DNA from 4 places in the Brevibacillus sp. NL20B1 genome. Region 2 is predicted to be linked to each of the others. Evidence: riboswitches for the same ligand, from Rfam matches in the RefSeq annotation. Region 2 holds a riboswitch; each other region holds the start of a gene.
The links. Region 2 has a riboswitch for cobalamin ahead of KDN35_RS12930 (energy-coupling factor ABC transporter permease). Riboswitches for the same ligand answer to the same signal wherever they lie in the genome.
Positions count from the first base shown of each region.

Region 1: linked by a shared signal. The riboswitch ahead of cobO (cob(I)yrinic acid a,c-diamide adenosyltransferase) and the one ahead of KDN35_RS12930 (energy-coupling factor ABC transporter permease) in region 2 are both predicted to bind cobalamin.
Region 3: linked by a shared signal. The riboswitch ahead of KDN35_RS03655 (ribonucleoside-diphosphate reductase subunit alpha) and the one ahead of KDN35_RS12930 (energy-coupling factor ABC transporter permease) in region 2 are both predicted to bind cobalamin.
Region 4: linked by a shared signal. The riboswitch ahead of KDN35_RS06665 (iron chelate uptake ABC transporter family permease subunit) and the one ahead of KDN35_RS12930 (energy-coupling factor ABC transporter permease) in region 2 are both predicted to bind cobalamin.

Region 1 is NZ_JAGTPT010000005.1:146,861-154,801, reverse strand. It holds gene KDN35_RS05615 (cbb3-type cytochrome c oxidase subunit I) at 1-1,172, shown strand, start outside; gene cyoC (cytochrome o ubiquinol oxidase subunit III) at 1,172-1,774, shown strand; gene cyoD (cytochrome o ubiquinol oxidase subunit IV) at 1,776-2,099, shown strand; gene KDN35_RS05600 (FAD-dependent oxidoreductase) at 2,262-2,828, shown strand; gene KDN35_RS05595 (MDR family MFS transporter) at 2,948-4,483, shown strand; gene KDN35_RS05590 (hypothetical protein) at 4,740-4,937, shown strand; gene KDN35_RS05585 (hypothetical protein) at 5,010-5,219, shown strand; cobalamin riboswitch at 5,311-5,524, shown strand; gene cobO (cob(I)yrinic acid a,c-diamide adenosyltransferase) at 5,727-6,275, shown strand; gene cobD (threonine-phosphate decarboxylase CobD) at 6,275-7,384, shown strand; gene cobU (bifunctional adenosylcobinamide kinase/adenosylcobinamide-phosphate guanylyltransferase) at 7,381-7,920, shown strand; gene cobS (adenosylcobinamide-GDP ribazoletransferase) at 7,917-7,941, shown strand, end outside.
Region 2 is NZ_JAGTPT010000017.1:67,556-75,496, reverse strand. It holds gene KDN35_RS12945 (PucR family transcriptional regulator) at 29-1,264, shown strand; gene ald (alanine dehydrogenase) at 1,390-2,514, shown strand; gene KDN35_RS12935 (quinone-dependent dihydroorotate dehydrogenase) at 2,845-3,933, shown strand; cobalamin riboswitch at 4,026-4,217, shown strand; gene KDN35_RS12930 (energy-coupling factor ABC transporter permease) at 4,368-5,129, shown strand; gene KDN35_RS12925 (energy-coupling factor ABC transporter substrate-binding protein) at 5,130-5,417, shown strand; gene cbiQ (cobalt ECF transporter T component CbiQ) at 5,414-6,205, shown strand; gene KDN35_RS12915 (energy-coupling factor ABC transporter ATP-binding protein) at 6,209-7,048, shown strand; gene glnA (type I glutamate--ammonia ligase) at 7,267-7,941, opposite strand, start outside.
Region 3 is NZ_JAGTPT010000003.1:112,496-120,436, reverse strand. It holds gene KDN35_RS03660 (ribonucleotide-diphosphate reductase subunit beta) at 1-483, opposite strand, end outside; gene KDN35_RS03655 (ribonucleoside-diphosphate reductase subunit alpha) at 507-2,726, opposite strand; cobalamin riboswitch at 2,918-3,117, opposite strand; gene KDN35_RS03650 (YisL family protein) at 3,315-3,668, shown strand; gene KDN35_RS03645 (MurR/RpiR family transcriptional regulator) at 3,942-4,838, shown strand; gene nagB (glucosamine-6-phosphate deaminase) at 4,862-5,620, shown strand; gene hemQ (hydrogen peroxide-dependent heme synthase) at 5,738-6,490, shown strand; gene KDN35_RS03630 (S-layer homology domain-containing protein) at 6,663-7,941, shown strand, end outside.
Region 4 is NZ_JAGTPT010000007.1:49,094-57,034, forward strand. It holds gene lepA (translation elongation factor 4) at 1-1,623, opposite strand, end outside; gene KDN35_RS06655 (hypothetical protein) at 1,847-2,860, opposite strand; gene KDN35_RS06660 (sigma-70 family RNA polymerase sigma factor) at 2,830-3,378, opposite strand; partial or broken gene KDN35_RS06665 (iron chelate uptake ABC transporter family permease subunit) at 3,476-3,631, opposite strand; cobalamin riboswitch at 3,797-3,999, opposite strand; gene KDN35_RS06670 (M24 family metallopeptidase) at 4,014-5,108, opposite strand; gene nikC (nickel transporter permease) at 5,265-6,158, opposite strand; gene KDN35_RS06680 (ABC transporter permease) at 6,171-7,181, opposite strand; gene KDN35_RS06685 (ABC transporter substrate-binding protein) at 7,260-7,941, opposite strand, start outside.

The DNA of each region.
Region 1 (7,941 bases), on a different contig from region 2:
ACGGCGGCGGGAACCCGATGATGTACGTCAACCTGATCTGGATGTGGGGCCACCCGGAAGTATACATCGTGGTGCTGCCGGCCTTTGGTATCTTCTCTGAGATCGTGGCAACGTTCGCCAAGAAACAGGTTTTCGGTTACAAGTCGATGGTCTTCGCAATGGTGATCATCAGCGTGCTGTCCTTCTTCACCTGGGTGCACCACTTCTTCACCATGGGTGCGGGGGCAAACGTCAACGCGTTCTTTGCGATCACGACGATGGCAATCGCCATTCCGACCGGGGTGAAGGTGTTCAACTGGCTGTTCACGATGTACCGCGGACGGATTCAGTTGAAACAGCCGATGCTGTGGACGATCGCATTTATCCCGTGCTTCCTGGTCGGGGGTGCGACCGGTGTGATGCTGGCTGTCGCTCCGGCGGACTACCAATACCACAACAGTTACTTCCTGATCGCGCACTTCCACCAAGTGCTGATCGGCGGGGTCGTGTTCGGATACCTCGCAGGGATTTACTACTGGTGGCCGAAAATGTTTGGCTTCAAGCTGGATGAACGCTTGGGCAAATGGGGCTTCTGGCTCTGGAACATCGGTTTCTACGTCTGCTTCATGCCGCAGTACGCACTTGGCTTCATGGGCATGACCCGACGCCTTTACACGTACGGATGGGACCTCGGCTGGGCACCGCTCAACATGGTTTCTACCGTCGGCGCGTTCTTGATGGGATTCGGCTTCATCTTCCAGGTATGGCAGATCGCCTACAGCATTAAACACGGCGAGCGCGACACCACGGGCGACCCGTGGAACGCACGCACGCTGGAATGGTCGATTCCGTCTCCGGCGCCGCTGTACAACTTCGCTGTCATTCCGCAGGTCAAAGAGCGGGATGACTGGTGGGCGACCAAGCAGGCGAGAGCAAACGGCACGGCAAACGAAACGCCGGCCAAGCTGGAGCCGATTCACATGCCGAAAAACTCGGGCATTCCGTTTATCATGTCGTTCTTCTGGTTCATTGCCGGATTTGGTTTCGTATGGGGCTGGACCTGGTGGATCGTGATTGGTCTGGCAGGTGTCGGCATCTCGATGCTGGTGCGTTCGTTCCAGTATGACACGGACTACTACATCCCTGTGGACGAAGTGAGACGCACCGAGGCTTCTCTGGGGAGGGCTGTATAATGCAACAAGCGATGGCACATCATGACCACGACCACGGACACGAGGACCACGAATCTCTCAAGGTCGTCGGGTTCTGGATCTTCCTGGTTACGGACTGCGTTCTGTTTGGCACGTTGTTTGCCACCTATGCCGTATTGATGCACAGCTACGCGGGTGGGCCGACCGGTAAAGAGCTGTTCCAACTCCCGGGCGTGATTGCTTCTACGTTTATCCTGCTGACCAGCAGCTTCACCAGCGGGGTGGCGATGCTGGCCATGCACAAGGGAAAAGTGAAACAGGTGATTGGCTGGCTGGCGATCACTGCCATCCTGGGTCTGTCGTTCGTCGTGCTGGAAGTGACCGAGTTTGCACATCTGGTCTCGGAAGGCGCCGCCATTTCCACCAGTGCATTCTGGTCCGCGTTCTACGTGCTGGTGGGTACGCACGGTCTGCACGTGACGCTCGGTCTGTTCTGGATGGCTGCGCTGATGATTCAGTTGGGCAAACACGGCATCACGGCGGTCACCAAGCGCAAAGTCACCAATCTGGGCCTGTACTGGCACTTCCTTGACGTCGTCTGGATCTTCCTCTTTACGGTCGTCTATCTCATGGGGGTGATGTAAGATGATGCAACACGACAGTCATGGTCACGGAGAGGGGCACGGCTCCCTCAAGTCGTACGTCATCGGGTTTGTTCTGTCGATCGTGCTGACCATCATCCCGCTGGTGCTGGTCATGAACAAGGTGCTGACCGGTACTGCACTGGTTGTTGCAATCATGGCGATGGCCGTTCTGCAGCTGTTCGTTCAGTTGTTCTTCTTCATGCACATCCGCGAAGGGGAGAAACCCCGCTACAATGTGCAGGCACTGATCCTGGGCGGAGTGATCGTGCTGACGATCGTCGCCGGCTCCATTTGGGTCATGAGCTTCAACACCATGGTGCAGTAAGGTCGAAAGACAAGGCGAAACGAGGCGAAACCTCTTGGGCTATCAAGCTCAAGAGGTTTTTTTGTTGAGACTGGCCCCGATGTGCCCGGTGGATTTTCTTTTTTCCATACTTGGTATATGATTAAGTTGGGTATCATAAAAACTGGAAGGGGGCATGTCAGAATGTACGAGATTGCGATTATTGGGGCAGGACCGGCAGGAGCCAGCGCGGCGCTGTTTACGGCGAAGGCTGGCAAAAAAACGCTGCTGATCGACAGTGACAAGAGCATCACCAAACGAGCCTGGGTGGAAAATCACTACGGCGTAATGGAGATCACCGGGCCTGACCTGGTGGATATCGGGAAAAAGCAGGCGGAGAAATTTGGCGCGGAATTGGTGTCCGGCCAGGTGACCAACATCGTCAAAACGGAACAGGGCTTTACGCTGGAGACAGACAGCGCAGGGACGTTTGAAGCGAAACACGTGATTCTCGCTACCGGCATCCTGGTCGATCTGGCGGAAAAGATCGGCGTGGCGACCAAGCCCGGCACCGAGCCGCGGATCAAAACGGTGATTGACGTCGACCGGGACGGCAAGACCAGTGTGGAGGGCATTTGGGCGGCCGGAACGTGCGCCGGCGTCAGTGTGCATACGATCATCACCGCCGGTGACGGGGCCAGGGTGGCGATCAACGTCATCAGCGAGCTGAACGGCGAGCGCTACGTCGACCACGACGTGCTAAAAAGCTGATACTTGTTGAAATTTCCATATCCTTCTCTCCGTATAGACCAGGAGGGAAGGTTTATTTTTTCCGGGCCACATTGGCAATAATCAAGTTCATAGAGAAGTTGAAAGAGGAGGAGATCGGCGTGATTGCCAAGAAGTCGAATGTGAAATTTGTGGTTGCCGGGCTCCTGCTCGGTCTGTTGATGGCGTCCATGGACAACACGATCGTCGCCACCGCGATGGGTACGATCGTCGGCCAGTTGGGCGGTCTGGACAAGTTTGTCTGGGTCACGTCGGCGTACATGGTGGCGACGATGGCGGGGATGCCCATCTTCGGCAAACTGTCCGACATGTACGGCCGCAAACGGTTTTACGTGTTTGGGTTGATCGTGTTTTTGCTCGGATCGATCCTCTGCGGGACGGCAGGCAGCATTGTTCAGCTCAGCATCTACCGGGCCATCCAGGGGATTGGCGGCGGAGCGCTGATGCCGATTGCCTTTACGATCATTTTTGACGTGTTCCCACCGGAGAAGCGAGGGAAAATGACTGGCCTGTTCGGAGCGGTGTTCGGCACGTCCAGTGTTGTCGGTCCCCTGCTCGGCGCCTACATCACCGATTACTTTGGCTGGCACTGGGTCTTTTACATCAACGTGCCGATCGGTCTTCTGTCGCTCTGGTTTATCTCCGCGTACTACAAGGAGTCGCTGGAACACAGCAAGCAGAGCATTGACTGGTGGGGTGCGATCACGCTGGTGGGAGCGGTGGTCAGCCTGATGTTTGCACTGGAGCTGGGCGGCAATCAATACGCCTGGGACTCTGCGGTGATTCTCGGTCTGTTTGCCGCGTTTGCCGTGCTGTTTGCCGTGTTTTTGTACGTGGAGAGACGGGCGGCCGAGCCGATCATTTCGTTTTCCATGTTCAGACAGCGGCTGTTTGCCGCAAGCAATATGGTGTCTCTTCTGTACGGCGCGTCCTTCATCATCACGACCGTCTACATTCCGATCTTTATCCAGGGAGTGTTTGGCGGCTCGGCGTCCAACTCGGGGCTGCTGCTCACTCCGATGATGCTCGGATCGGTACTCGGCAGCCAAACGGGCGGGATGCTGACGACGAAGACCAGCTACCGCAACATCATGCTGCTGTCCGCCGCCTTTTTCCTGTCCGGCTTGTTTTTGTTGGGGACGCTGACACCGGAGGTCTCGCGCAGTCTGGTGACCGTCTACATGGTCCTTACCGGGTTTGGCGTCGGTTTTTCCTTCTCCGTCCTGGGCATGGCTGCGATCCACAACTTTGACATGCGTCAACGCGGTTCGGCCAGCTCGACCAACTCGTTTTTCCGCTCGCTGGGCATGACGCTGGGCGTGAGCGTGTTTGGAATCGTACAGCGCAACCTGTTCCAGAGCGGCTTGGAAGAGGTATTTGCCGGTGGAAGCGGCATTCCGGCAGGGGGGCTGGTTGACCCGCGGGCGGTGCTGACTCCGGAAACCCGGGCGTCCATTCCGGCACCTGTCCTGGAGCAGATTACCGCAGTCCTCTCCTCGTCGATTGCGCAGACGTTCATGTGGGCGCTGATTCCGGCCTGTCTGGCGGTCGTAGGGATCCTGCTGATGGGCAAAGAGCGGATAAGCATACCCGCTGCACAGGTACGGCCCAAAACAGCGGAGCGGGGAAGAAGATAAACTAAAAGGCGAACACAGCCCTCGTGCACCGGAATGATCTCCGGCTGCATGCAGGGCTGCTTTTTTGTGCGTGGAGCATTATCAGATCAGGCCTGATTGGTTCGGGCGGGTTCAATAAATTCCAGCAATATAATATTATAGTAAATATTGGTAGAAGGTAAATGCAAGCGTGACGTGTTTTCGCTGCTGTTCAAAGAACGAAGGGGGACAAACCATTTTGCAAGGAAAAACGTACCTATATCTGATTCCCGCAGTCATGGCCGCGATCCTGGTCGCCTGTTATCCCTTTGATTTATTTGACAGAATCTTCGTACTCCCACCCGAAAGACAGACGGTCCGTGAAGAAGAAGTGCTGCAAACCGTTGCCAGGATAAAAGACAACGTAACAATCGGCTCAACCAAACAAGAAGTCGCCGCACTGTTCGGTGACAGGTACGTTCTCGTGGATGACTAGGGGGATCTCGAAAACGGCTGTGATGAATTCTGGCTGTACCGCTTTTTCACCGAGGAGGATTACCAGTCCTCTGTGCCCGACCATGTCATTGATCAAGAGGGGATTCGCAGCGGAAAAGTAGGAGCCGCCTTCTTCATCGGCTGGAAAGATGAACGAGTCTACCTGTACACCATCGCTTACCTTCAAGGCCCCAATCGCAATCTGCATGTTTACTCCAATGTGAATGGAACCAGAGCAGAAGAAATTTTGAATCCAGATGGCTCGATGGCGCCCGTCGATTAAAAGTCAGCCCATTGCCCGCTCGCTTTTTCCTTCCTATCCACGGCCACTTTTGTTATGATGGAGACAAGTGCCGGTCATGTGCGGCACCGACAACTGCATACGGCAAACAGGTCTTCACCTGCGCGGACGCTTCCGGGCGGGTGAAGTTAAAAGGGAAGTTTGGTGAAAATCCAACGCGGTCCCGCCACTGTAAGAGGGGAGTTTTCCTTCGCGGCGACAGCCATCCACTGCTCCAGCGGGAGTGGGAAGGAGAAGGAAAGCGGCGATCCTCAAGCCAGGAGACCTGCCTGTTTTGCGTGAGCACTGATTTCCTTCGGGTCAAAGGAAAAGGTGAGGATTGTCGTGGACGTCGTGTCGACGCTTTGCTTCCTTTGGTTTTCGAGGAAAGCAAAGCGTTTTTTAATTGTATCTGAAAAGACACCGTGAACGGTAGATGAGCTGGCACAAGGGGCGGACCGTTTGGCATCGCGTCCCTGGTTGGCCGGCCAGAGGGGGAGGAAATGGTCGATGAACAAATCCGACAACAAGCGAGGACTGGTCCTGGTGTACACCGGGGACGGAAAAGGGAAGACAACGGCGGCGCTGGGGCTGGCCGTACGGGCGACCGGCCGCGGCAAGCGTGTGTTGGTGGTACAGTTTATCAAGTCGCCGGAACGCACCTACGGGGAAAAAATCGTCTTTGACCGGTTGGGCATCGAGATGGTGCAAAAAGGCATCGGCTTTACCTGGACGAAAACGCCCGAGGAGCACCGCGCCGCTCTGCGGGAAGCGTGGCGATACGCCAAGGAGCAGGTATTGGGCGGCGAATACGACATGGTGATTCTCGACGAATTGAACAACGCGCTGGCGATTGATCGTTTTCCCGTAGCGGACGTGCTGCCGCTGGACGATGTAGTGGACACGATCAAAAACAGGCCGAGCCACGTGCATCTGGTGATTACGGGACGGGACGCGCGGCCGGAAATCATCGCGATTGCCGATCTGGTAACGGAGATGAAAGCGGTCAAGCACTACTATGACGAAGGCATCCCCGCCGTGCTGGGGGTGGAGTATTGATGACCGCCGTGTTGGAGGTGTTCGGTCACGGCGGCGATCTGGTTACGGCGGCGGAGCGCTTCGGTGTGGAAGTCGGGCAATTTGTCGATTTCAGCGCCAACATCAACCCGCTGGGCCCGCCTGCCCGCGTGCTGGAAGGACTGCGGGAGGTGCTGCCTCGGGTGGTTCACTATCCCGATCCGGGGCACCGGTCGTTTCGCAGCGCATTGGCGGCAAAGCTGAACCTGCCGGCATCGTGGCTTCTGCCGACCAACGGGGCGGCCGAGGCGATGGCCCTGGCGATCCTCGCACTGAAGCCGCAGACGGTCGGCATCGTCACGCCTTGTTTTTCCGAATATGCCCAACTTTCCAGGCAGTTCGGCGCCCGCGTGCTGACCTGCCCGGGGCGGGAAGATCGCGGCTTCAAGCCGGACGAGGCGGAGCTGGACCGGCTGTTTGAACAGGCAGACCTTGTCTTTGTCGGTTCTCCCAACAACCCGACCGGCCTCTTGTATGAACCGGAAGAACTGCTGCGGATGGCCGGCTGGACCGACAGGACAGACACGCATCTGGTGATCGACGAGGCGTTTCTCGACTTTGTCGCGGAGGAGCGTCAGTTTACGCTGGCAGACCAGCTTTCCCGGTTTCCGCGCGTGCTGGTGATGCGCTCGCTGACGAAGATGTTCGCCATTCCCGGGCTGCGCCTCGGCTACGCCGTCGCCGTGCCCGCGCTGATTGAGCGGCTGCGGGAAAAGCAGGTCAGCTGGAGCGTCAACAGTCTGGCGCTTGCGGCCGGGGAGCTTTGCCTGGAGGAAGCGGACTACGAAGCGAAAACCAGACGGCTGATTGCCAAAGAGCGTTCCTATCTGTCCGGTGCCATCGCGCAGGAACTGGGCTGGCGCGTCTGGCCGGGCGAAGCCAACTTTCTGCTCGTGCGCTGTCCGGCTCAGATAACGGCGGCGGAACTGCAGGAGCTGCTGGGCAGACGGGGCATCTTGATTCGCAGTTGTGCCATGTACCCCGGCTTGACGCCCGGTGATTTTCGCATCGCAGTCCGCACCCGGCCGGAAAACGACCGCCTGTTGACGGCCTTGCGGGACGTCTGGCGTGAAAGGAGGGAGCGGCGCTGAGCCTGATCGTCGTTACCGGAGGCGTCCGCTCGGGGAAGAGCCGCTTCGCCGAAAAACTGGCTGCACAGGCGGGAGGCCCCGTCTTGTACGTGGCCACCGGCCAGGCATGGGACGAGGAAATGAAGCAACGGATTGAGCGGCATCGGGCGCGGCGGCCCCGCAATTGGGGACTGGCCGAAACAGATGGCACCCTGGCTGTGACCCTGCCGCAACTGAAGAGGTATCCGGTGGTGCTGTTGGACTGCCTGTCGACGTGGGTCAGCACACGGCTGATGAGTGTGCCGGAAGCGTCCTGGCGGGACGAAGCAATCGGGCGGGCGCTCCTGGAGGAAGCGGAGCAGTGGCTGGATGAAGCCTGCAGCGACGGCCGTACCGTTATCGCCGTGACCAGCGAGGTGGGTCTGGGCGGCGTCGCGATGACCAAGCTGGGCCGCTGGTTTGCCGACGTGCTGGGCGACGTCAACCAGCTGGCCGCCAGCCGGGCTGATACGGTCTATGCCGTTTTGGCAGGCATTCCCTGGAGGATAAAAGGATGAACGCGTTTTTTCATGCACTGT
Region 2 (7,941 bases):
TACACATGGTCGGCAAAGAGGTGGAACCGTGCCTGTTCAACCTGATTACTTTCAGAAGTACCAACATGCGGATATTGAAGAACTGGCGGACATCATCGGGGATCTGTTGCAAAACCCGATCACGATCGAAGACGCCGACCACAGGCTGATCGCCTACAGCTCCCACGGCGAAAGCACCGACCAGGCCCGTTGGTCGACGATCATGGGCCGGCGGGTGCCGGAACACGTGCTGACCCGGTTGTGGAAAGACGGGGTGTTTCAGGAGCTTTTGACCAAGGACGACCCCGTGCACATCCCGGCAAAAGACGAGGTGGGGCTCGGCAAGCGGGTGGCGATTGCGATTCGCCGCGGCAGCGACGTGCTGGGATACATCTGGGCCCAGGAAGTAAACCGCCCCTTGACCGAGGAAGACGACGAAATATTGCGACAGGCGGCGCGGGCAGCGGTGACCCGGCTGGTGCAGCGGCAGGGAAAGCGGAAGGCGGAGGAGCGGCGGCGCAAGGAGTTTCTCTGGGAGTTGTTGTTGGGCAATCACACCAGTGACGCGCTGATTCGGCAAAAAGCGGAAAGCCTGCAGATGAAGCTGCCTTCCTCCTACCTCATCTGCGTCATCGAGGCGGCCGGAACGGGGCTGGAGCAGTACCTCTACCCGCTTTTGATGCGCGACAAGCTGCTGTGGGTGGTGGATGACGGACAGATCGTGCTGCTGATCGGTCTTTTCGGTCGAGGCAAGGAAGGGAAAGACGAGCTGCTGCGCAAAACCGAGCAGTTTCTGGCCGACTCGCTCAGCAAGCTGGTGACCCACGTCCGCGAAGGCCAGGTGACGGCCGGTTACGGCTGCGTCTACAGGGCCTACCCCGACATCGTAAAAAGCTACCGGGAAGCGCTCCACGCGGTTCGGGTAAAGCGGCTGTTTCCGCGTGAGACAGAAGGAATTCACGGGTACCACGAACTGGGCATCTACCGCTACCTGCTGAAACTGAAGGAGTGGGACGAAGAGCAGGGCTACCAAAACGACCGGCTGGCCCGGCTCAAGGCGTATGACCGGGAAAACCAGACTGCGCTGATGGAGACGCTGGAGACGTACCTGGACGCTGCCGGCCGGTCCAACGTCACCGCCCAGCGGCTGCACATCCACATCAACACGCTTGGGTACCGCCTGCGCCGGATCGAGGAGATTCTGCGAGTCGACCTGGAGGACATGAATCAGCGCGCCGCGTTGTATCTGGAACTGAAAATGGATAAGTTGGACCAGGAACGCTAGTTCGTTTGTGAAAATTCACAAACAGAGCGGCAAAAGATTAAGGGAATCCCCAAGGAAACGCGTTTTGAAAACGCTGTACAATAGCAGTAACTCGTTATACGGCGTTGCGAAGGAGGATAACCAGCATGATTGTAGGGATTCCCAAAGAGATTAAAAACAACGAAAATCGCGTAGCCATTACCCCTGCCGGCGTGGCTGCGCTGGTGCAAAACGGCCACACGGTTCGCATCGAAAACGGTGCCGGCCTGGGCAGCGGCTTTACCAACGACGATTACACGGCGGTAGGAGCGGAGATCGTCGCCACGGCAGCGGAAGCGTGGGCAGCCGATATGGTGATGAAAGTAAAAGAACCGCTTCCGTCCGAATACGGCTACTTCCGCGAAGGCCTGGTCCTGTTCACCTACCTGCACCTGGCGCCGGAACCGGAGCTGACTCGCGCCCTGATGGAGAAAAAAGTGGTGGCGATCGCGTATGAAACCATTCAATTGGACAACGGTTCACTGCCTCTCCTGATGCCGATGTCCGAAGTGGCCGGCCGCATGTCCGTGCAAATCGGCGCGCAGTTCCTGGAGAAACCGTACGGCGGCAAGGGCGTGCTGCTCGGCGGCGTACCTGGTGTGCAAAAAGGTGAAGTGGTCATCATCGGCGGCGGCATCGTCGGCACCAACGCTGCCAAAATGGCAGTCGGTCTGGGCGCCAACGTCACGATTATCGACGTGAATGCTGATCGCCTGCGCCAACTGGATGACCTGTTCCAAGGTCGCGTGCAAACCCTGATGTCCAATTCGTTCAACATCGCCAACGCCGTGAAAAAGGCGGACCTGCTCATCGGCGCCGTGCTCATCCCTGGTGCCCGTGCACCTCGCCTGGTGACGGAAGAGATGGTCAAAACGATGGCACCGGGCTCTGTGATCGTCGACGTGGCGATCGACCAGGGCGGTTCCATCGAAACGATCGACCGCATCACCACGCACGACAACCCGACCTACGAAAAACACGGCGTGATCCACTACGCGGTTGCCAACATGCCGGGCGCGGTGGCGCGCACTTCCACGCTGGCACTGACCAATGTGACCGTGCCGTACGCTGTGCAGCTTGCCAACAAGGGCTACCGCCAAGCGATTCTGGACAACCGCGCGCTGGCCAAAGGGGTCAACGTGATCGAGGGGAACGTGACCTACAAGGCCGTCGCCGAAGCGCACAACCTGCCGTACGTCTCTATCGACGACGTGCTGCTGGTGAAAAACTGACCGGGCCGGGACGATCCCAGCCGACACAGCAAAACCGTGACCAACTGCCTGCCCTGCCAATCGGGGCAGGCAGTTTTTTTGTCGGGAGATCGGGTTTAAGAGAATACAGGCATAGGGAATGAGGATACTAGTTGCTAGAGGGGCCGGCTGCCTGCAGACGGGAGGAGTAGGAACCGAAACAGCCGTCTGCTGCCAATGGACCAGGGTCTATCCTCGTATCGCGGCAGAAGTTTTTCCGTAACCGAAGGGAAAGGGTACTTCTCTCGTAGTGCGCACCCTTTTGCAAATATGGTATGCTACTAGGCAGTAGAACGAGTGAGGAGTGCAGTGATGTATCAACTGGTCAAAAAATTCCTGTTTAAGATGAGCGCAGAAGAAGCGCATGAGAAGACCATACACCTGCTCCGGTCAGTGGAAAACTCCGCACCGGGCAAAAGCATCCTGAAGATGGTGTATCAGTTCCGCGACGAACGTCTGGAGACAACGCTCTGGGGCATTCGCTTTCCCAATCCAGTCGGCCTGGCCGCCGGATTTGACAAAAACGCCGAAGTCTATCACGCGTTGGCTTCGCTGGGCTTTGGATTCGTGGAAGTGGGCACAATCACGCCGCAGGGACAACCGGGCAATCCGCAGCCGCGGCTGTTCCGCCTGCCGGAGAAGCAGGCGGTCATTAACCGCATGGGGTTCAACAATTACGGCGCCTACACCGCCTCGCAAAACCTGTTGGACTACGCCTATGCCGACATCCCGATCGGCATCAACATCGGCAAGAACAAGCTGACGCCCAATGAAGAAGCGGCTTCCGACTACAGCAAGTGCCTGGACCTGCTCTATTCGTACGGCCATTATTTTGTGATCAACGTCAGCTCGCCCAACACGCCCAACCTGCGCGACTTGCAGGAGGCCAACAGCCTGCGGTCCATTCTCCGCGAAGTGAAGGCCAAGGCGGCCGAACTGGAGATGCGCGGCGCCAAGGCGAAGCCGATCCTGGTGAAGGTATCGCCCGACATGGCGGACGAGCAGATGAGTGACGTGGTCAGGGCCGCGGTGGCCGAAGGGGCGGCCGGCATCATCGCCACCAACACCACACTGTCCCGTGATGGGGTGGAAAACCACCCGTACGCAGAAGAAGCGGGCGGCTTGAGCGGAAAGCCGCTGGAGGAGCGGTCCACCGCCTGGGTGAGAGAAATTTACCAGGAAGTGGGGGACAAGGTGCCGATCATCGGAGTGGGCGGCATCTTCACCGGTGACGACGCCTACCGCAAGATTCGCGCCGGCGCCAGCCTGGTGCAGGTGTACACGGGAATGATCTACCGCGGGCCGGGTATTGCGCGGCAGATTAACAAACGGCTGGTGCAGCTGTTGAAGAAGGACGGGTTTGCCCGCATCAGCGACGCGGTAGGCGTGGACGCACGATAGATAGCGCACCTCGGAGACGATTCTCCCCTCTTTTGCTTTCGCGGGGGCTCGTTTATAATGGACGCAAACGTCCAAGATGGAAAGGAAAAAAACCGAATACAACGGAGCTAGGTGCCCTTATGCGGATAAGGGGTAACAGGGAATCGGGTGAAAATCCCGAGCGGTCCCGCCACTGTAACCAGGGAATTCTCTTTTGACAGGCCACTCGCCGCTCGCCGGACGGGGAAGGCAAAAGAGCGTGATGATCTGGAAGCCAGGAGACCTACCTAGCTGCCGCACCCAACAGCCTTCGAGGAAAGGAGAGGTGAGCCCAGGCAGTACGACTGTTTTGTTTGAGGAAGTAGTCGTCTATTCACATTGCGCAAAGCTCATCCGGCCGGATGAGTTTTTTTCTTGGACGTTGGATGTCGAACCAGATAGGGAGAGGATGCTCGATGAGCCGTTCGCGTTCGTTGATGAGCGGAATGCTTGTGACGGGATTTGTCCTGTACTTTCTGCTGAATGAGCCGGAGACCGGACACGCCATGCACATCATGGAAGGCTTTTTGCCGGTGGAGTGGGCGCTGTTCTGGTGGGCCGCGTTTCTGCCCTTTTTCCTGCTGGGCCTGCGCTCCATCAAGCGGCTGGTCCAGGATAACCCCGAGTTGAAGCTGCTGCTGGGGGTGGCGGGGGCGTTTGCCTTTGTTCTGTCCGCATTGAAAATTCCGTCTGTGACCGGGAGCAGTTCCCACCCGACCGGGACCGGCCTGGGAGCCATCCTGTTCGGTCCGCTGGTCATGTCGGTGCTGGGCACCTTGGTGCTGCTGTTCCAGGCCCTGCTGCTCGCCCACGGCGGCTTGACCACGCTGGGGGCCAACGCGTTTTCCATGGCAGTGGTCGGGCCGTTTGTGGCCTACGGGGTGTATCGGCTGGTGCTGCGGGCCAACGGCGGCCAGCGGGTGGCAGTGTTTCTGGCGGCTGCCCTGGCCGACCTGACCACGTACGTGGTGACGTCACTGCAGCTGGCGCTGGCGTTTCCGGCAGCATCCGGTGGTGTCGCCGCCTCGTTCGCCAAATTTGCCGGCATCTTCGCGCTGACGCAGGTGCCGCTGGCCATAAGCGAGGGACTGCTGACGGTGCTCGTCTGGAACTGGCTGCAGTCGTACAATGCAAAAGAACTGTCGCAACTGCCGCTGCTCAAACGGGAGGGGATGTAAGTGAAACGCTGGTCAAACCGGGTGCTGTTGCTGCTGGTGGCGTTGTTGGCCGTGCTGCCGCTGATATTGGTGAAAGATTCGGAGTTTGGCGGAGCGGACGGCGCGGCGGAAGAAGCGATCAAAGAAGTGGCCCCCGACTATGAGCCCTGGTTCCAGCCGCTTGTGGAGCCGCCGGGCGGCGAGACGGAAAGCCTGCTGTTTGCCGTGCAGGCCGCGCTGGGCGCCGGATTTATCGGATATGCAATCGGCCTGTACCGGGGTCGGTTGAACAACGGCAAAGAACAATGATCGACCAGTTGGATACGCTCGCCTACACCAACCGGCTGCGCCGCCTGTCCCCCGGCTGCAAGCTGCTGTTTGCCGTGGCGCTGATGTTGATCGTCCTGGTCAGCCATCCGCCCGTGCAGATTGCCGCCTTTGTCTGGATCAGCATCTGGATTGTCGCCTACGCCCGCATTCCCTGGCGCGTCTACCTGGTCGGGCTCGTTCTCGCATGTTCGTTTCTGGCCGCGGGAATGCCGGCCCTGTTGGTGGAAGCGGCGCCTTCGTCCGGGTGGAGCAGCGGCGCCAATGTCCTGGCCGCCTGGCAGTGGGGAGGCTGGGTGATCTATGTGACCACGGACGGCGTCGCCCGGGCAGTGACCCTCATGTGCCGTTCCCTCGCGGCACTGTCCTGCTTGTATTTCGTGCTCTTTACCGTGCCGTTTGCCGAACTGCTCCAGGTGCTGCGCCGCATCGGCCTGCCGGCGGTGCTGACCGATCTGGTGATGCTTATGTACCGTCTGGGGTTTGTGTTTCTGGAAACGGCAGCCTGGCTGCGGACCGCGCAAATCGCGAGGGGCGGCTATCAGGGGATTCGCGCGGCGCTCCGCGACACCGGCAGGTTGGTCAGCCGGCTGTTTGCACGTGCGATGCTCCGGTATCGGCAGCTGTACCTGGGCATGATGGCGCGAGGTTTCACGGAGGACTTTCGCGTCGTCAGCCTGTCAACACATGTCCGCTCCAAGCGGCACGAACGGGAGGCACTGGTCGGATGCGTGCTGCTGGCGGCATGGGAATGGTGGATCGGAGGATGAGACGTGACAACGCATGTGCTTGAGTTTGCCGATGTGCATTACACCTATCCGGGCGCCGCTCAGCCTGCGCTCAACGGCGTGACAATGGCCGTGCCGGCAGGCCGGCGATGTGCGCTGCTCGGCCGCAACGGCTGCGGCAAGTCGACGCTGTTTTTGCATGCAAACGGCATTTTTCGCCCGCACAAGGGACAGGTCCTGTGGAAAGGCGTGCCGATCAGTTCGCGGCGGGCAGATCTGCAGGCGCTCAAACGAAACGTAGGGCTTGTGTTTCAGGACCCGGAGCAGCAGTTGATCGCTGCCACTGTCGCCGAGGATGTGTCGTACGGGCTGTGCAATCTCCATCTGCCGGAAGCGGAGATCAGGGAAAAAGTGCGGCGGACACTGGAGGCATTCGGCCTGAGCGAGTGGGCTGACACTCCGGTGCATCATCTGAGTCTCGGCCAGAAGCGGCGGGTGGGCCTGGCCGGCGTGATGGTGATGGAACCGGAACTGCTGCTGCTGGATGAGCCGACGTCCTACCTGGACCCGTGGCAGACAGAGGCCTTTGTCCGCCAGTTGGAGCGCATCCACGCAGCAGGCACGACGATTGTAATGGCGACGCATGACCTGGATTTCGCATACGCCTGGGCGGACTGGGTGTTTGTGATGGATGCGGGGCGGCTTGTGCTGGCAGGGGAGCCGGAGCGTGTCTTTGCCCGTCGGGACATCCTGGAGGTTTTGCAGTTCAAACGGCCCGCCGTGCTGGAACTGTGGGAATCCCTTCCCGGCCATGTGAAAGAACGGCTCGGCCCCGGCCTGCCCAAGACGACGGGCGAGCTGGCGGAGCGGCTGCGTTTGTTGTAGCGTTGTTTGCCCCTTATCCGCGTCGCGTTTTGGAGTGGACGCATTCGACTACTTTGCTGGTTGTCAAGAGAGCGAGCGGGCACCATCACACATGACTGATTTTGCCTGCAAACAAACTGAGACCGAGGCACAATGCCTCGGTCTTTTTGTTGCTTCTGTATTTGCGGCGGATTCGGTTTCTCGCGGTTCCAGATTGGAGGATTGCCCGAGCGCTTGGCTTACAGATCGTAGTACAGTTCGTATTCCTTCGGATTGACGGTGCGCTCCACTTGTTGGATTTCGTCGCGCTTGAGGGCGATCCAGGTTTCGATCACGTCGTGAGTGAAGACGCCGCCCTCCAGCAGGAAGTCATGGTCGCGTTCCAGCGCGTTCAGCGCTTCTTCCAGCGAGCCGGGTGCGCTCTTGATCTCATGTTTTTCTGCATCGGTGAGGTCGTAGATGTTGCGGTCAACCGGCCCGAATCCCAGTTCGCGCGGATCAAGCCCGCGCTTGATTCCGTCCAGACCGGCCATCAGCATGGCGGCAAAGGCCAGGTACGGATTCGCCGTGGAGTCCGGGGTGCGAAACTCGATGCGAGCCGCTTTCGGCGTCATGGCAGCCACCGGGATGCGGATGGCAGCGGAGCGGTTCCCTTTGGAGAAGACCAGGTTGACCGGCGCTTCATAGCCGGGCACCAGCCGTTTGAACGAGTTGGTGCTCGGATTGGTCAGCGCAATCAGGGCCGGGGCGTGATACAGGATGCCGCCAATGTAATAGAGCGCCATTTGGCTCAGGTTGGCGTAGCCGCCTTTTTCGTAGAAGAGCGGTCGCTCGCCGTCAAACAGGCTTTGATGCACGTGCATGCCGCTGCCGTTGTCGCCGACGATCGGTTTCGGCATGAAGGTGGCCGTCTT
Region 3 (7,941 bases), on a different contig from region 2:
GCGCTGGTACATGTCGGCGATGAACAGATTGCGCTCCAGAAGCACCTGGTCGTGTTTCCAGTATTCAAACACGTCCTTTTGCGTCTGGTAGTCGACCAGACTGGAGAGCACATAGGAGTAGGACTGGTTGTGAATCACCTCCTGCTGGTTGATAATGGCGGCAATGGCCACCAGGGACGAGTCGGTGAAGTATTGGCCGACATCGGTCACAAAGTTGGTCTGCATGCTGTCGAGCACAGCCAGCAGCCCGATAATCTTCTTGAAGGCGTCCTGTTCGATCGGCGTCAGTTCGGCAAACTGCTGCTTGTCCTTGTTCATCGAAATCTCGGACGGAATCCAGTGGTTGGCGATCAGCACCTTGTACAGCTTGTACATCGCCGGGTGGCGGATATCATCCCAGTTCAACACCCCGGAACACTCGCCGTTGATGATTTTGGTTGACCTGTTGGGCGCGCTTGTATCAAATACCTTTTGCTTCTGCAGCATATCCGTTCTCCTTTCCGCGATCAGGTGCAGGCTTCGCACTCATCAATCTCTACGGCCCGGCTGCGGACGTAGTAGGTCGTCTTCAGCCCCTGCTTCCATGCCTCCAGATGGAGCTGCAGCAGCTCTCTGGCGTGGATGTCGGGGCGGACATACAGATTGATGCTCTGCCCCTGATCGAGGTGGCGCTGGCGGGCGGCCGCCTGTCTGATCGACCAATGCTGGTCGAGGTGATAGGCTCCCTTGTAGTACCACATCGTGCGGGCAGTCAGATCGGGAGCGGGATTGGCGATTTTGTACGTCGTCTTCTCCTCGTAGGCGACCGGTTCAAACACCGGGTCGACGGAAGCGGTGGAGCCGGCGATCAGCGACGTGGAGCCGGTGGGAGCGACCGCCATCAGATACCCGTTGCGAATGCCGTGCCGGGCCACTTCTTTGGCCAGCGCCTCCCACTCGGGCGAATTGTAGCCCCTGCGGGCAAAATAGCTGCCGTTTTCCCATTCGCTGCCCGAAAAGAGCGGATAGGCGCCTTTTTCCTTCGCCAGTTCCAGGGAGGCGCGAATCGTCAAGTAATGGATGCGTTCAAACAACCGGTCGTTGAAGGCGACCGCTTCTTCGCTTTCCCATCTGATTTCCTGGAGCGCCAGCAGATGATGCAGGCCAAACGCTCCCAGCCCGATGCCCCGGTACTTTTTGTTGGTTTGCTGGGCCTGCAGGACGTCGATCCGGTTCACATCGATCACGTTGTCCAGCATCCGCACCTGGATGGGGATCAGCCGCTCCAGCACGTTGGCAGGCACGGCGCGCCCCAGGTTGATGCTGGAGAGATTGCAGACGACGAAATCGCCCGGCGTTTTCCGAATCACGATCTCTCCGTCCTGCAGCACTTCTTCTGTCACCGTGGTGGGCGACATGTTCTGCAGGATTTCCGTGCACAAATTGCTGGAGTAAATCATGCCCGCATGTTTGTTGGGGTTGGCGCGGTTGACGGTATCCCGGTAGAACATGAACGGCGTGCCCGTCTCCAGCTGGGAGATCATGATCCGCTTCATGATCTCGATGGCGGGTACCGTCACGCGGCTCAAGCGGGGATGCCGCACGCACGCCTCGTACCGTTCGCGGAACGTGCCTCGCCCGGGCTCCTCATCGTAGCAATCCTCCAGCGAAAAGCCCATGACGGTGCGCACTTCATGCGGATCAAACAAGTGAAACTCGGCCCGGTTTTCCACCGCTTCCATGAACAGATCAGGGATGCACACACCCGTAAAGATGTCATGCGCCCGCAGGCGTTCGTCCCCGTTGTTCATTTTCAAATCGAGAAACGCCAGGATGTCCTTGTGCCACACGTCGAGATACACGGCAACGCTGCCGTTGCGCGTTCCGAGCTGGTCGACGCTGACCGCCGTATTGTTCAGCTGGCGAATCCACGGGATGACCCCGCTGGATTTGTTTTCATAGCCGCGGATGGAAGAGCCGCGCGCCCGCACTTTTCCCATGTACACGCCGATGCCGCCGCCCATCTTGGACAGCCGGGCGACGTCGGTGTTGGAATCGTAGATGCCCTGCAGAGAGTCGTCGACCGTGTCGACAAAGCAGCTGGAGAGCTGTCCGCCCCGTGCTTTGCCGGCATTCGCCATGGTGGGCGTTGCCACGGTCATGTACTGATGGCTGAGCGCCCAGTAGGCTTCCTTTACCAGCGCGAGTCTTTTTTCGCGGGGTTCCTGCAGCATGAGGTGCATGGCGATGACCATAAACCGCTCCTGGGGCAGTTCATACAGGCTGCCGGTGTAATCCCTCGCCAAATACCGCTCGGCGAGAGTCACGATCCCCAAATAGGTAAACAGCTTGTCCTTTTCCGGATCAATCTCCCGTTCCAGCTCCGCAATCTCTTCCGGACGGTAGGCGGTCAGCAGTTCCTGTTTGTAAATGCCCTTTTCCACCAGCTGTTTCAACAGGTTCAAAAACGAACCGTAGGGACGCGCAGGACTAAAGGAATACGCCCGGCTGCGGGCCGCTTCGTGATACAGGGCAGCGAGGTACGCCCTGGCGGCGACGTAGGTCCATTCCGGCTCCTCTTTGGAGATCAGTTCGGCGGCCGACATGGCAACGATTTTTGCCGCTTCCTGTTCCGTGAGCGTTTTGTGTTTGGCTCTGATGGCCGCCGACTGGATGACGGCATCTGCGCGCAGCCGGGGAAAATCGGCCAGAATGTCGCCAATCAGCGATGTAATACGTTGGTCAATGCCAGAGACAACCGTTTGCAATCTATCCCTCTCCTTTGCGGTTCATGAAAAAAGCATCCTCTCCCGTCGGGTAGAGGATGCTGATGTTGCCCATGTGGAAACAAACATGCCTGTGTCAAAGCGGAACGTGCGCCAGAAAGAGCGGCACGCCGCCGGTGACCGATTCCACACCTCCCCATCCTCGTGGTTCCAACGGTGTTGTCTTTGTGGCAGGTCTCCTGGCTCATGGATCATCGCTTCTCTGAACCTTCCCGTCGATGCGATCGACAGTGGCATCTGACAGAGTCGCTCCCCATTTACAGTGGCGGGACCGCGCCGGACTTGCACCGGTCTTCCCTTTTAAGCGCTTGCCGGAATCCTGGTCAAGCGCACCACAAAGCGTACTATATATGGTTGTATGAAGGTACTATAACACAATATGTTGTGGGAGGGAAGACTGATCTTGGCTGGCCGCTTCCAAAAAAGCGGGTCCGGTCCAGTGACTAGCTGTCACAAAACCGCCAAGCATTGCGCGCCCTGCTTTTCCCTTGCCAATCTGTTATAATGAGACGAGTATGGAGATTGCACTGGGCAAGGAGTGAGCAAACGGTGAGCTATGCGTATCTTAAAGCCCACGTAGGCGGTTGGGAAGTGGCATTCATCCTGCTGATCGTCGGGTACATCCTTTTCCGTCTCGGCAAGGAAAAAGTGGGCAACATCGTTCACATGTTTCTGCGCGTGATGATGGTGATTGTGGTCGTGACAGGCGGTTGGATGTTGTTTAAGTTCCACACGGGAGACGTCCTGTACTATGTGAAGGGACTGCTGGGGATTGTCGTCTTCGGGCTGATGGAAATGGCGCTGGGACGGGCACGCCGCCAGGAAGCCAGCATCGGATTTTTCGTTGGCGCGCTCGCGCTGATGGTGCTTGTCATCCTGATCGGGTACCGCGTAATCGTGTAGGCGGCCGGTGCTTTGCACACACGTCGAAAAGCTTTCACTCGGATCAAAAGGTTCCGGGTGGAGGCTTTTTTTGTTGTTGTTCGCTAAGACAAGCGGCGCCAAGAGCGGCGGATGCTCGCGGAAGCGGAGTGCGCCGCGAATCAGAACGGTCTGATATAGAATGGAGAACTTCTCCACATATATCAATCAATATGGCGGAATGCTCCGCTTTTGCATATAATGGCGGTAGGAATAAAGCTGTTTTCTTTTGGTGATAAACGGAGGAGGACGCCGATGACGGTAAATCAGAAAGAGCAGACGGCCGGCGCGTCCGGCGGCGCGGCCAAAACCAATGCCACCCTGCTGGGCATTCAGAGTTTGCGGCCGTCGTTTACCAAATCTGAGCAAAAAGTGGCGGAGATCGTACTGAGCCAGACGGAGAGCGTAATTTACTCTTCCGTCATCGACCTGGCGGAAAAAGCGGGCGTGGGCGAAACCACCGTGCTGCGCTTCTGCCGCAAGATCGGTTTTCGCAGCTACCAGGAGTTCAAGCTGGCGCTGGCCCAGGAGCTGGTCCATCCGGTGAAAAACCTGCACGGTGAGGTAACGGAGGAGGATTCGCTGACGACCATCGCGCAAAAGGTGACGGCCACCAACATGCAGGCGGTTGGTGACACCAGCTCGCTCATCGACCCGGTCGAGCTGGAGCGGTGTGTCGACCTGCTGCAAGCCGCCAACACGATCCACTTTTACGGCGTGGGAACATCCGGGGTGACGGCCCAGGATGCCAAATACACGTGCTTGCGCCTGGGGCTGAAAGTGGACGCCTTTTACGAGGCACACCTGCAGGCGATGGCTGCCGCCACGCTGGGGCCCGGCGACGTCGCCGTGGGCATCTCCGTGTCGGGCAGCACCAAGGATACGATCGATTCGCTGAAAGTGGCGAAGGAAGCAGGGGCAACAGTGCTGTGCATCACCCACTACCGCCGCTCGCCGATCACGAACGTGGCTGATGTCACGCTTTTGACGGCAGCAAAGGAAGGGCCGCTGCAGGGCGGTTCGCTCGCGGCCAAAATCGCCCAACTGCACGTCATCGACATCCTGTGTACGGCACTGGCCATGCGCATCCAGGAGAAAGCGCTGACCTACAAGGAAAAGACGGCAAAAGCGGTGCTGGACAAAAAATACTGAAGCGGCTGACGGAGGGAGAGCGCATGAAACTGCTGATTGCGGAGAATTACGAGTCGTTGGGCAAAGCTGCGGCGCACATCGTGGCGCAGGTGGTGACAGCCAAACCCACTGCCGTACTGGGACTGGCTACGGGCAGCACACCGATCGGCATGTACCGGGAACTGGCGCGGCTGCACCGCGAGGAGGGAGTTGACTTCTCCCGCGTGACGACGTTTAACCTGGATGAATACGTCGGACTGCCGCCGCATCATCCGCAAAGCTACCACACGTTCATGCAGGAACACTTTTTTCGCCATGTGGACATCCCGCTGGAGCAGACCAACATCCCGCGCGGAGACGCACCCGACCTGCAGGCGGAGTGCCGGCGATATGAAGCGGCAATCGCGGCGGCGGGAGGCATCGACCTGCAGGTGCTGGGTATCGGCGGAAACGGCCACATTGGTTTCAATGAGCCGGGGTCCGACGCGGAGACGACCACGCGGATCGTGGAACTGGCACAAAGTACAATCAAGGCGAACGCGCGCTTTTTCGAATCGATCGACGAAGTGCCGACGAAAGCTGTATCGATGGGGATCAAAACGATTCTGGCGGCGAAGCGGATCATGCTGCTTGCGAGCGGCGAGGCCAAGGCGGATGCGGTGCGCCGCATGCTGGAAGGAGAGAAGACGCCTGACGTGCCCGCGTCGCTGCTGCAGCTTCATTCAGATGTGACCGTCATCGCGGACAAGGAGGCGGCAGCGCTGCTGTCAGCCGAGACGAAAAACAGCGGCCGCCTGGTGTGAACGGCCGTTGTTTGCGGCGCTTGTTCACCAATTCGTTTCGCATAACGCTTCGTTCGTTATGCTATACTGGGAGTGTCCAAGAAGAATGCACCAGATTACCGTAAGGAGTTGAACCTGATGAGCACGAACGAGGCATTGCTTACGCTGGAAGGCTGGTATACTTATCATAATTTCCGCACGATCAATTGGGAGAAGTGGAAAGCGGCTTCGGCCGAAGAGCGCCAGGCCGCACTGGACGAGCTGTTTGGCCTGATCCGCGAGTGGGAGGCAAATGAACAGGAGAAGCAAGGCAGCACGGCCATCTACAGCATCCTGGGGCACAAGGCGGACCTGGTCTTCCTGTTCCTGCGCCCGACGATGCAGGAACTGGACGCGATCAAGACGGCGTTCAACAAGACCCGCTTCGCCGCGTACACCGAGGCGCCGTACTCCTATATTTCTGTGGTGGAGCTGAGCAACTACGTACATAATCCCGGCGAAGACCCGAAGTCCAATCCGCAAATCCGGGAGCGGCTCTACCCGATTCTGCCGAAGTGGGAGCACATCTGCTTCTACCCGATGAACAAAAAACGCAACCTGCAGGACAACTGGTACATGCTGACGATGGAACAGCGTGCCGAAATGATGCGCTCGCACGGAATGATCGGCCGCAAGTACGCCGGCAAAGTGAAGCAGATCATCGGCGGCTCGGTCGGCTTCGACGATTGGGAGTGGGGCGTCACGCTGTTTGCCAACGACCCGCTCGAGTTCAAGCACATCGTCTACGAAATGCGCTTTGACGAAGTGAGCGCACGCTATGGGGAGTTCGGCAACTTCCTGGTGGGCAACATTGTCACACCCGAGTCGCTCACGCAAATGCTGCAGGTGTAACTCTTTCAACCACAATCTACCCACGGTGCAGCCGGGGTAGATTTTTTTTGCATGCAAAGCATCTGCTGGATAGATGATCCTCTCATATATGGAATAATTTGTATCAATTCGTGACAAATGGTAAGATTGTGTTCGAAATCGCAAAGCCAAGAGGGGAGAGGTGTTTTTCGGTATGACCAGAAAAAAGATGCTGCGGGTGGCAGCGGGATTTTCGGCAGCGGTGCTGCTGACCGGTGTTCCCGTCCCGCTTGCCGGCGTGTGGGAGAACAGCCTGCCGAGCGCCTTGGCCGCCGAGCAGCGGGCGGACGGTTTGACGCAGGAGCAGGCGATTCAACAGGTGAGCAAGCTTTTGAACATACCGGCCGATTACAAGCTGGATCGGACGTCGTACCACAAGAAAAATCAAAAATTGCCGTTTGACCATCCGCTGTGGAGCCTGACCTGGGTAAAAGGCAGGGAGGGATTTTTGTCTGTCAACGTCGATGCGGTGACGGGACAATTGGTGTATTATTCACACCACGATGAAAAGTGGGAAAGCGACTCGTTATCGGCGGTCAGCGAGGAACAAGCGCTGCGGGCGGCCGAGCGGTTTCTCGAGCGGGTTCTCCCCAAAGCAGAGCGGGAGAAGCTGTCCAAGCCAAACGAATACCCCGGCCTCCCCAATTTTACGGGTGACCCGTGGAGAACGCGCGTCTTTTCCTATACACGCATGGAAGACGACACGCCTTTTCTCGGCAACGGCGTTCTGGTGATCGTCGATCGAACCGGCGAAGTGATCATGTTTATTCGGAATTGGTACCAGGGAGAACTGCCTGACGCCAAGGCAGTGATCCAGCCTGACGAGGCGGAGCGGCTGCTGGCGGAAAAAGCGGCGCCCTCACTGGTCTACTCGCTGGAGAGTGAGCTGACCGGCCGTTACCAGGAGGACTCAAACCGGTACCGCTTGGTCTACCGCTACGTCCAGACTGATCCGCAGTTCGTGGACGCAACGACCGGGAAGTTACTGAACGCACTCGGCGAGCCGGCCGAAGAAGTCGGCATCAAGCCGCTGGGGACCACGGTCAACAGCCGTGCAGCGGACAAGCTGATCGGCAAGGAAGAGGCGCAGAAGATCGCCGAAGAGCTGGTCAAGCGGCTTCCCGGCAGCTATCGTTCCGATGGAAGCAGGGGAGGAGGTGCCAGATCGGGAGCGGATGGCGTGGAATCGAGATACTGGCGTTTTGAATTCACTCCGCTGCACGTCCAGGGGAAAAATGCGGAGCCGATCGTTATCAGCATCAGCGACCGCGGTGAATTAGTCGAATACCGCATCGGGGAAGGGCTGTTTCCTGCCGAACGGGGACGGAAAATCGAGAAGGCGGTCTCGTGGACAGCAGCGCAGGAGAGTGCGGTCAAGCTGGTAAAAACGCTGCTGTCCGAACGGCTGGGGGACATCTATCTGATTGATCGCA
Region 4 (7,941 bases), on a different contig from region 2:
GTTGCCGATGGCGGCCTGGATCGGCACTTCAAACTGCTGGCGCGGAATCAGTTCTTTCAGCTTTTCGCAAATGACGCGTCCGCGCTGGTAGGCGCTGTCGCGGTGGACGATGAACGACAATGCGTCAACCACTTCGCCGTTGAGGAGGATGTCCATTTTCACCAGCTTGGAGGGCTTGTAGCCGGCCAGTTCATAGTCAAAGGACGCGTATCCCTTGGTGCCCGACTTCAACAGGTCAAAGAAGTCGTAGACGATCTCGGAGAGGGGCATGTCGTACTTGAGCTGAACGCGGTTTTCCCCCATGTACTGCATGTCGAGGAATTCCCCGCGCTTGCCCTGGCAGAGCTGCATGACGTCGCCAACGTAATCGTTGGGCACCATGATTGTCGCCGTGACGTACGGCTCCTCGATCTGTTCGATTTTTTGCGCCTCCGGCATTTTCGAGGGGTTGTCGATCTCAACCACTTCGCCGCTCGTCTTGGTGATGCGGTAGATAACGCTCGGCGCGGTGGTAATCAGGTTGATGTTAAACTCCCGCTCGATCCGCTCCTGGATGATCTCCATGTGCAAAAGTCCGAGGAAGCCACAGCGGAAGCCAAATCCGAGCGCCTGTGAGGTCTCCGGTTCGAACTGCAGCGACGCGTCGTTCAACTGCAGCTTTTCCAGCGCCTCGCGCAGATCGTTGTACTCGCTGGTGTCGATCGGGTAGAGACCGCAAAACACCATCGGATTGATTTTGCGGTAACCTGGCAGCGGTTCGGCGGCCGGACGATTGGCATCCGTGATCGTATCCCCGACACGGGTGTCGCCCACCGTCTTGATCGAGGCAGCCACGTAGCCCACGTCACCGACGGTCAGCTCGTCTACCGGCGTCTGACGGGGGGTGGAGGTGCCCACTTCCGTCACTTCGAATGTTTTGCCGGTGGCCATCATCTTGATTTTCATACCTTTTTTCAGCGTACCGTTGACGATCCGCACGGATGCGATCACGCCCCGGTACGGATCAAAGTAGGAGTCGAAGATCAGCGCCTGCAGCGGCGCATCCGGGTCTCCCTCGGGTGCCGGCACCTTTTTCACCACTGCCTCCAGCACGTCCTTGATGCCGATCCCTGCTTTGGCCGAGGTGAGGCAGGCGTCGCTGGCGTCCAGCCCGATGACGTCCTCCACTTCCTGCTTGATGCGCTCCGGCTCCGCGCTGGGCAGGTCGATCTTGTTGATGACCGGGATAATCTCGAGATTGTTGTCCAGCGCCAAATAGACGTTGGCCAATGTCTGCGCCTCAATCCCCTGGGCGGCGTCCACCACCAGGAGCGCCCCTTCACAGGCGGCAAGGCTGCGGGATACTTCGTACGTAAAGTCGACGTGTCCGGGGGTGTCGATCAGGTGCAGGATGTACTCCTCTCCGTCATCGGCTTTATAGTTCAACCGCACGGCGTTCAGCTTGATCGTAATGCCGCGCTCCTTTTCCAGCTCCATCGTGTCCAGAAACTGGTCTTCCATCTCGCGGGCCGACAGTGCTCCGGTCAGCTCCAAAATGCGGTCCGCCAGGGTTGACTTTCCGTGGTCAATATGGGCGATAATGGAAAAATTGCGAATTCGTTTCTGTCTTTCACGGCGATCCATCTGTGTCTGTTCCCTCCCACGCCATCCGAAAGTCGCTTTCAGATAGCGTTCCGAAAAAATACACTAAGGTCAATTATAACAAAGGCCGGATAGCGGAGCAATAAGCAGGAACGAGGCGGAAGGAGAGGGAAGATGGGAGATGGAAGGGGCATGACGGGGCGCACCCCTTCTGGAGGAGAGGGCGACGGGGGAATTAGGGGAGCAGCACCCGGGTACGGCCCTGTCAGTGTGCAGAGCCGTACCTTTTCAGTTTCTGCACGATCTGCGGCGGAAACATCGACTCGAGGCTGCTCTGGTAACGGCTGCCGTCCTCCGGCATGCGGTGGCTTGTGACCTGGTACCCGGCGCTGCCGCCGCGAGAGACCCTGTACGCGATGTCAAAGACCATCGGGGCGCTGAGCGCGAGCTGCTGTTGGTCCCCGCCCCTGCCGGTAATCTGCACCCATGCGTACACGCGCCGGTTCTCCGCATTGGGGGCTTCCACGCCGATTACATCCAGTTTGACGTCCCGCTCACCGCCGAGCCAGTCAAGATCACCCCGGATGCTCTGCAGGTAGCGGGTAATCAGCGGCGTGACCAGTTCCCGGTTGGCCGGCGACACGCCCTCCTTCACCTCGACGAACACCTGTCCGAAATGCTTGCCGCCGGAGACGACCTGCAGCTTCCAGATACCCGCATGCGGCAAAACGATGCCGGAAGGAAAATGGCCGTCCGCGTCATACTGCGGTCCCGCCACCCGGTAGCTGCCCAGATCCACGCGCTCCCCCTCGGTGCTCCACCCGACCAGATTCACTTCCGGGGCAAACGGACCATTCAGCAGCCAGAACACGTTTTGCATCTGTCCTTCGTACAGCTCATCCGTGATGATGCGCACCGGCTTCTCGCCGACATAGCGGAACGGTTTGCCGTCATGGACCGTCTCCATCTGCGGCGACGTTTTCCACAGCACGGGAGGAGAGGAGACGAGGCCGAACAGCGGCGGTGCGGTTGTCTTCGGCGCGGGGCCAGGGGCGGCCGGTTGCTTGGGCTGCAGCGCATCGGGCCACCACATCCACAGGGCCAGCAGCGTCACCGCAGCGGACGCCGACGCCAGAAGCGGTCCGCGCCTCTGCCGCTGCGACCGCTGTCTGATGCGCTTTCGCACGGCTTCTTCCATTCCGGGGGTAAACGTCACGTCCTTGCACACCGTTTCGTCGGCCCGCTCCTTCAGCTCTCGCAGCCATTTGTCCCGTTCCATTCCCATTCCTCCCTTGACTCCATCCGCTGTCTCAACTGCTGCCGGGCGCGGTGCAGCCGTGTCCGGACCGTTCCCTCCGTCACGCCAAGCACTTCGGCCGTTTCCGCGATGGACAGATCGGCGTAGTAGTGCAGCGCGATCACCTGGCGGTACAGCGGCGGCAGCTCCAGCACCAGGCGAACCAGCTCGTCCCGTTGCGCCCGCTCCATGACCTGCCGCTCCGCGGACACGTCGCTCTCCCTGCTGATCCAGGAACGAGGCAGCAGGTTGCGAAACGCCCAGGAGCGCAGGCACCCTTTGCACTCGTTCACGGCGATCCGGTAGAGCCAGGTGCGGATGCTGCTCTCGCCGCGAAAACGGGGCAGGTGACGGTACGCTTTCAAAAAGACGTCCTGCGTGATGTCTTCCGCCAGACTGCGGTCTTTCACCATCAAGGTGACCAGGCGAAGCACGCGCGTCCCGTATTCCCGCATGATCTGTTCCAGCACCGCTTCCACCGTCGGCTGCAGTTTTTCCACGCGGCGCGCCTCCCTTCGTGTGCATTCACCTGTTTAGATGCGGCCGGCCGACGAAATGTTACAACGTTTATGGCGAAAAACGGGTCCAGGGGAGCGGGAGTGCGCCAAACAGCATGACCGATGTCGCCCCGACCGACGCCCCCGAAGAGACGCCCAGGATGTCGGGATCAGCGAGGGAATTGCGGACAAGTGCCTGGATGGCCGCCCCGACTACGGAGAGGCCATCCCCGACGAAAGCACCAATACATACTCGCCTGCCTGTTGTAAACCTGGCTCACATGTTTACGCACAAACAAAAAAGCATCTCCCGTATTGGACGGAAGATGCCTGTCTGCATGCGGACACGACAAAAGAACAGACGCGGAGCGCCGTTTCTTTCTGTCCCCTGCTTTCCACACATCCCCATCCTCGTGGGTAAAAGCGTGATCGCTTCACGGCAGGTCTCCTGGCTTGGGTTCATCGCTCCCTGCACCTTCCCATCTCGCCAGACCGGCGAGACAGTGGCTGTCGCAGGGCGCTCCCGTTACAGTGGCGGGACCGCGTCGGACTTTCACCGAACTTCCCTTTTAAGCCCCCCGGGCGGACCTGCACCCGGACGGCACCGTGAAACACCATATTCGTTTTTCGTCTGAGCCTTACCTGATGACGGTCAGCTGTTTCGGGAACTGCGTCAATACATCGCAGCCGCTGTCGGTCACCAGCACGTCGTCCTCGATTCGCACGCCCCCCACGCCCGGGAGGTAGATCCCCGGTTCGATCGTGAAGACCATGCCGGGACGAAGCACGTCCTGGTTTTGTCCGTGAACCGACGGATATTCGTGGACGTCCATGCCCAATCCGTGCCCCAGACGGTGCATGAAATACGGACCATACCCTTTTTCCTCGATTACGCGGCGAGCCGTTTGGTCGAGGTGAGCCAGCGTGACACCCGGACGCACCTCAGCGATGGCCGCTTCGTTGGCCGCAAGCACCGTCTCGTAGATTTCCCGAAGCTGTGCACTGATCTCGCCGATCGCAAAGGTGCGGGTGATGTCGGACACGTAGCCGTCAGCCGCCACGCCCAGGTCAAACAACAGCAGGTCTCCCTCGCGCACCTGCCGGCTGCCCGGGGTTCCGTGCGGCAGCGCCGATTTTTCGCCGGCCAGCACCATCGTGTCAAACGAAGGCCCGTCAGCCCCCAACCGCTTCATCTGGTATTCCAGTTCGGCGACGATCTCCATCTCGGTGACACCCGGTTTCACTTTTTTCAGACTCTCGCTCAGTGCCTGTTCCACCAGCCGCACGGCGTGCCTGATGCGGGCCACTTCCTCCGCCGACTTGATCAACCGCATTTCGCGGAGCGGTTCCTCCACGTCGGCGTACCGCTTGGCCGACACGACCGCGCTCATCGCTTCAAAGCGCTCCACAGTCATGTGGCTCTTCTCGATGCCCAACCGCGTCACTCCGGCGGGCAGCGCCTGCTTCAACACGTCATACGGATTATCCGTATCGGTATGCGTCAGGATTTGCTTGACCCCGGAAGCCGCCGCTGCCGCCGCTTCACGATCCAGCGCCGGGACGATCAACGACGGTTCGCCCTGCGCCGGGATGATGAGGCCCATGAAGCGTTCGTGGGGTTCCGTAAAAAAGCCAGTCAGATAGTAAACGTGTTTGGGCGAGGTGATCAACACCGCGTCCAACTCTTCCTTTTCCATATACGTGTGCAACTGCTGCATGCGCTCCTGGTACAACTTGCTCACCCTGCTTTCTCTTGGTATCTACTAGCGAGGATACCATGTCCTCGGAAAAAAAAGAAGCGAGCGGGCCCTATCACCCATGCTCCACGGACTTTGTCTATATACGGGAAGGCTGCCGAGCAGCCTCGACAGCCGGACGGAATGGCGTTTTCAATGTTTCATCCGCGGGTCAAGCGCGTCGCGCAGACCGTCGCCGATCAGGTTGAAGCCGAGCACCGTCAGCATGATGGACAAGCCGGGGAAGATGACGGTCCACGGCGCTTTTTGAATGTACTGGCGTGAGTCGGACAGCATCAGCCCCCACTCCGGCTGCGGCGGCTGCGCCCCCAGTCCGAGGAACCCCAGGGCAGCCGCTTCAAGAATTGCCGTCGCAATGCCCAGCGTGCCGGTGACGATGATCGGCGCCAGGCTGTTCGGCAGGATGTGATGCAGGATAATCCGAGAGTTTTTCGATCCGATCGCCTTCGCTGCCATGACAAACTCTTCCTCTTTCAGGCTTAACACGCGCGAACGGACCAGCCGTCCGTAGGTAGGAATGTTGACGATGGCGATCGCCAGCAGGGCGTTCTCCAGCGATGGTCCGAGCATCGCCACAATCGCGATGGCGAGCAGAATACTGGGGAAGGCCAGCATGATGTCAAACAGCCGGGAGATGATCATGTCCACCCAGCGGCCGTAATAGCCGGCAAGCAGGCCGAGAAACGTGCCGACGATTACCGATCCGATGACGGAGAACAGCCCGACGCGCAGGGAGATTTGCGCCCCGTAAATCACCCGGGTGAACACGTCGCGCCCGTTGTAGTCAGTTCCAAACCAGTGCTCGGCCGACGGCGGCTTGTTCTTGTTGATCAACTCTCCCTTGTCGTATTCGTAGGGGGTAATGTATGGAGCCAACAGGGCCAGCAGGACAAACACGAAAATGATGATGAAGCCGACGATGGCCAGCTTGTTTTTGCGGAGCGTCCGCCAGGCGTCGCGCCAAGGGGACGAGACCGGCTCGTCGGTTTGCTGCACGCGTACCGTTTCCACATGGGTTTCTGCCATAAGACGTCCTCCTTAGCGGTATTTAATGCGCGGATCGACATAGGCGTAGAGGAGGTCGACCAACAGGTTGATCAGGACAAAAATCGTAGCGATGACGAGAATGCTTGATTGAATGACGGGATAATCGCGGTTTCCAATCGCCGTAAAAATGTATCGGCCAACGCCGGGCCAGCCAAAAATCGTCTCGGTCAGGACGGCTCCGCCGATCAACAGCCCTGTCTGCAGCCCGACGATGGTCAGGACGGGAATCAGCGCATTTTTCAAGGCGTGCTTGTACACCACGAAAAACTGTCCCAGCCCCTTGGCACGTGCCGTCCGAATATAGTCGGAGCGCATCACTTCCAGCATGCTGGAACGGGTGATGCGGGCGATGATCGCCATCGGGATGGTCCCCAGCGCGATGCTCGGCAAAATCAGGTGCTCGATCACGTCGCGGAGATGGTCCCAACGACCGGCCAGCATCGCATCAATGATATAGAAATGCGTAATCGCCGTTACGGGATCACGCGGATTGTCGCGTCCAATGGAAGGCAGCCACTTCAACTCCTGGGCAAACAGCCACTGCTCCATCAACCCCAGCCAGAATACGGGCATGGATACGCCGATCAACGCAACCAGCATGCAGATGTAGTCAAACCACGAGTTTTGCTTCCAGGCCGAAATGATTCCGGCATTTACGCCGATGAAAACGGCAAATATCATGCTGACCAGCGTCAATTCAATGGTGGCAGCCAGGTACGGCCCCAATTCCTTCGCGATGGGAGCCTTGGTGTGCAAGGATACGCCCAGGTCTCCCCTGAGAACGTCCCACAGGTAGTGGAAGTACTGCACGTACCAGGGATTGTTCAGCCCGAGCTGCTGCCGCAGATCCTCCAGAGCTTTGGCACTTGCCTTTTCTCCCAAAATGGTCAGCGCCGGATCGCCGGGGATGGCGCGAATGATGGCAAATACAATCAGCGACATGCCAAGGAGCACGGGAATCAGCATCAACAATCTACGAATCGTGTATGACAGCAAGGCCATCTCCTCGCTTTCCTCGCGTTTTGCACATGAGAGAAGGGTAAGAAGAAGGGTTCCTCTTACCCTTTGTTGCCGTCTTCCTTATTGGATGTCTACCTTTTCTACGCTTTCGCTGCCTTTGGGATGAGGCTGATAGCCCGTGACGCTCTTCTTCGCGGCGAGCGGCGGAGTGGAGTGCACCAGCGGGATCAGCGGCGCGTCGTTGAAAATGATCTCCTGGGCTTTCTTGTACAGGGCTTCCCGCTCCGCTTGATCGGGCAAGGACTGCGCTTTCAGCAGCAGTTGGTGGACTTCCTCATTGCTGTAGCGGGAAATGTTGTTGCCGTTGATCGTGTTTTTGTCAAGCAGTGTATACAGGAAGTTGTCCGGGTCGCCGTTGTCGCCAGTCCACCCGAGCAGGCACATGTCGTGCTCGCCTTTCCGCGTTTTTTCCAGATAGGTGGCCCACTCCATCGTGACAATTTCCGTCTCGATGCCGATCTTTTTCAGATCCTGCTGAATGGCCTCGGCAATCTTCTTGCCGTCGGGGATGTACGGACGCGGCACCGGCATCGCCCAGAACTTGACCTTGAAGCCATTGGGATAGCCTGCCTCCGCCAGCAGCTGCTTGGCCTTTTCCAGGTTGTACTCGCGGTCCTTGATCTGGTCGTTGTAACCCCAGAGGCTGGGCGGCATCGGGTTGGTTGCCGGTTCACCCAGGCCGCTGTAGAACGCTTGGACCAGTTCCGGCTTGTTGATGGCGTAGCCGATGGCTTGACGCACT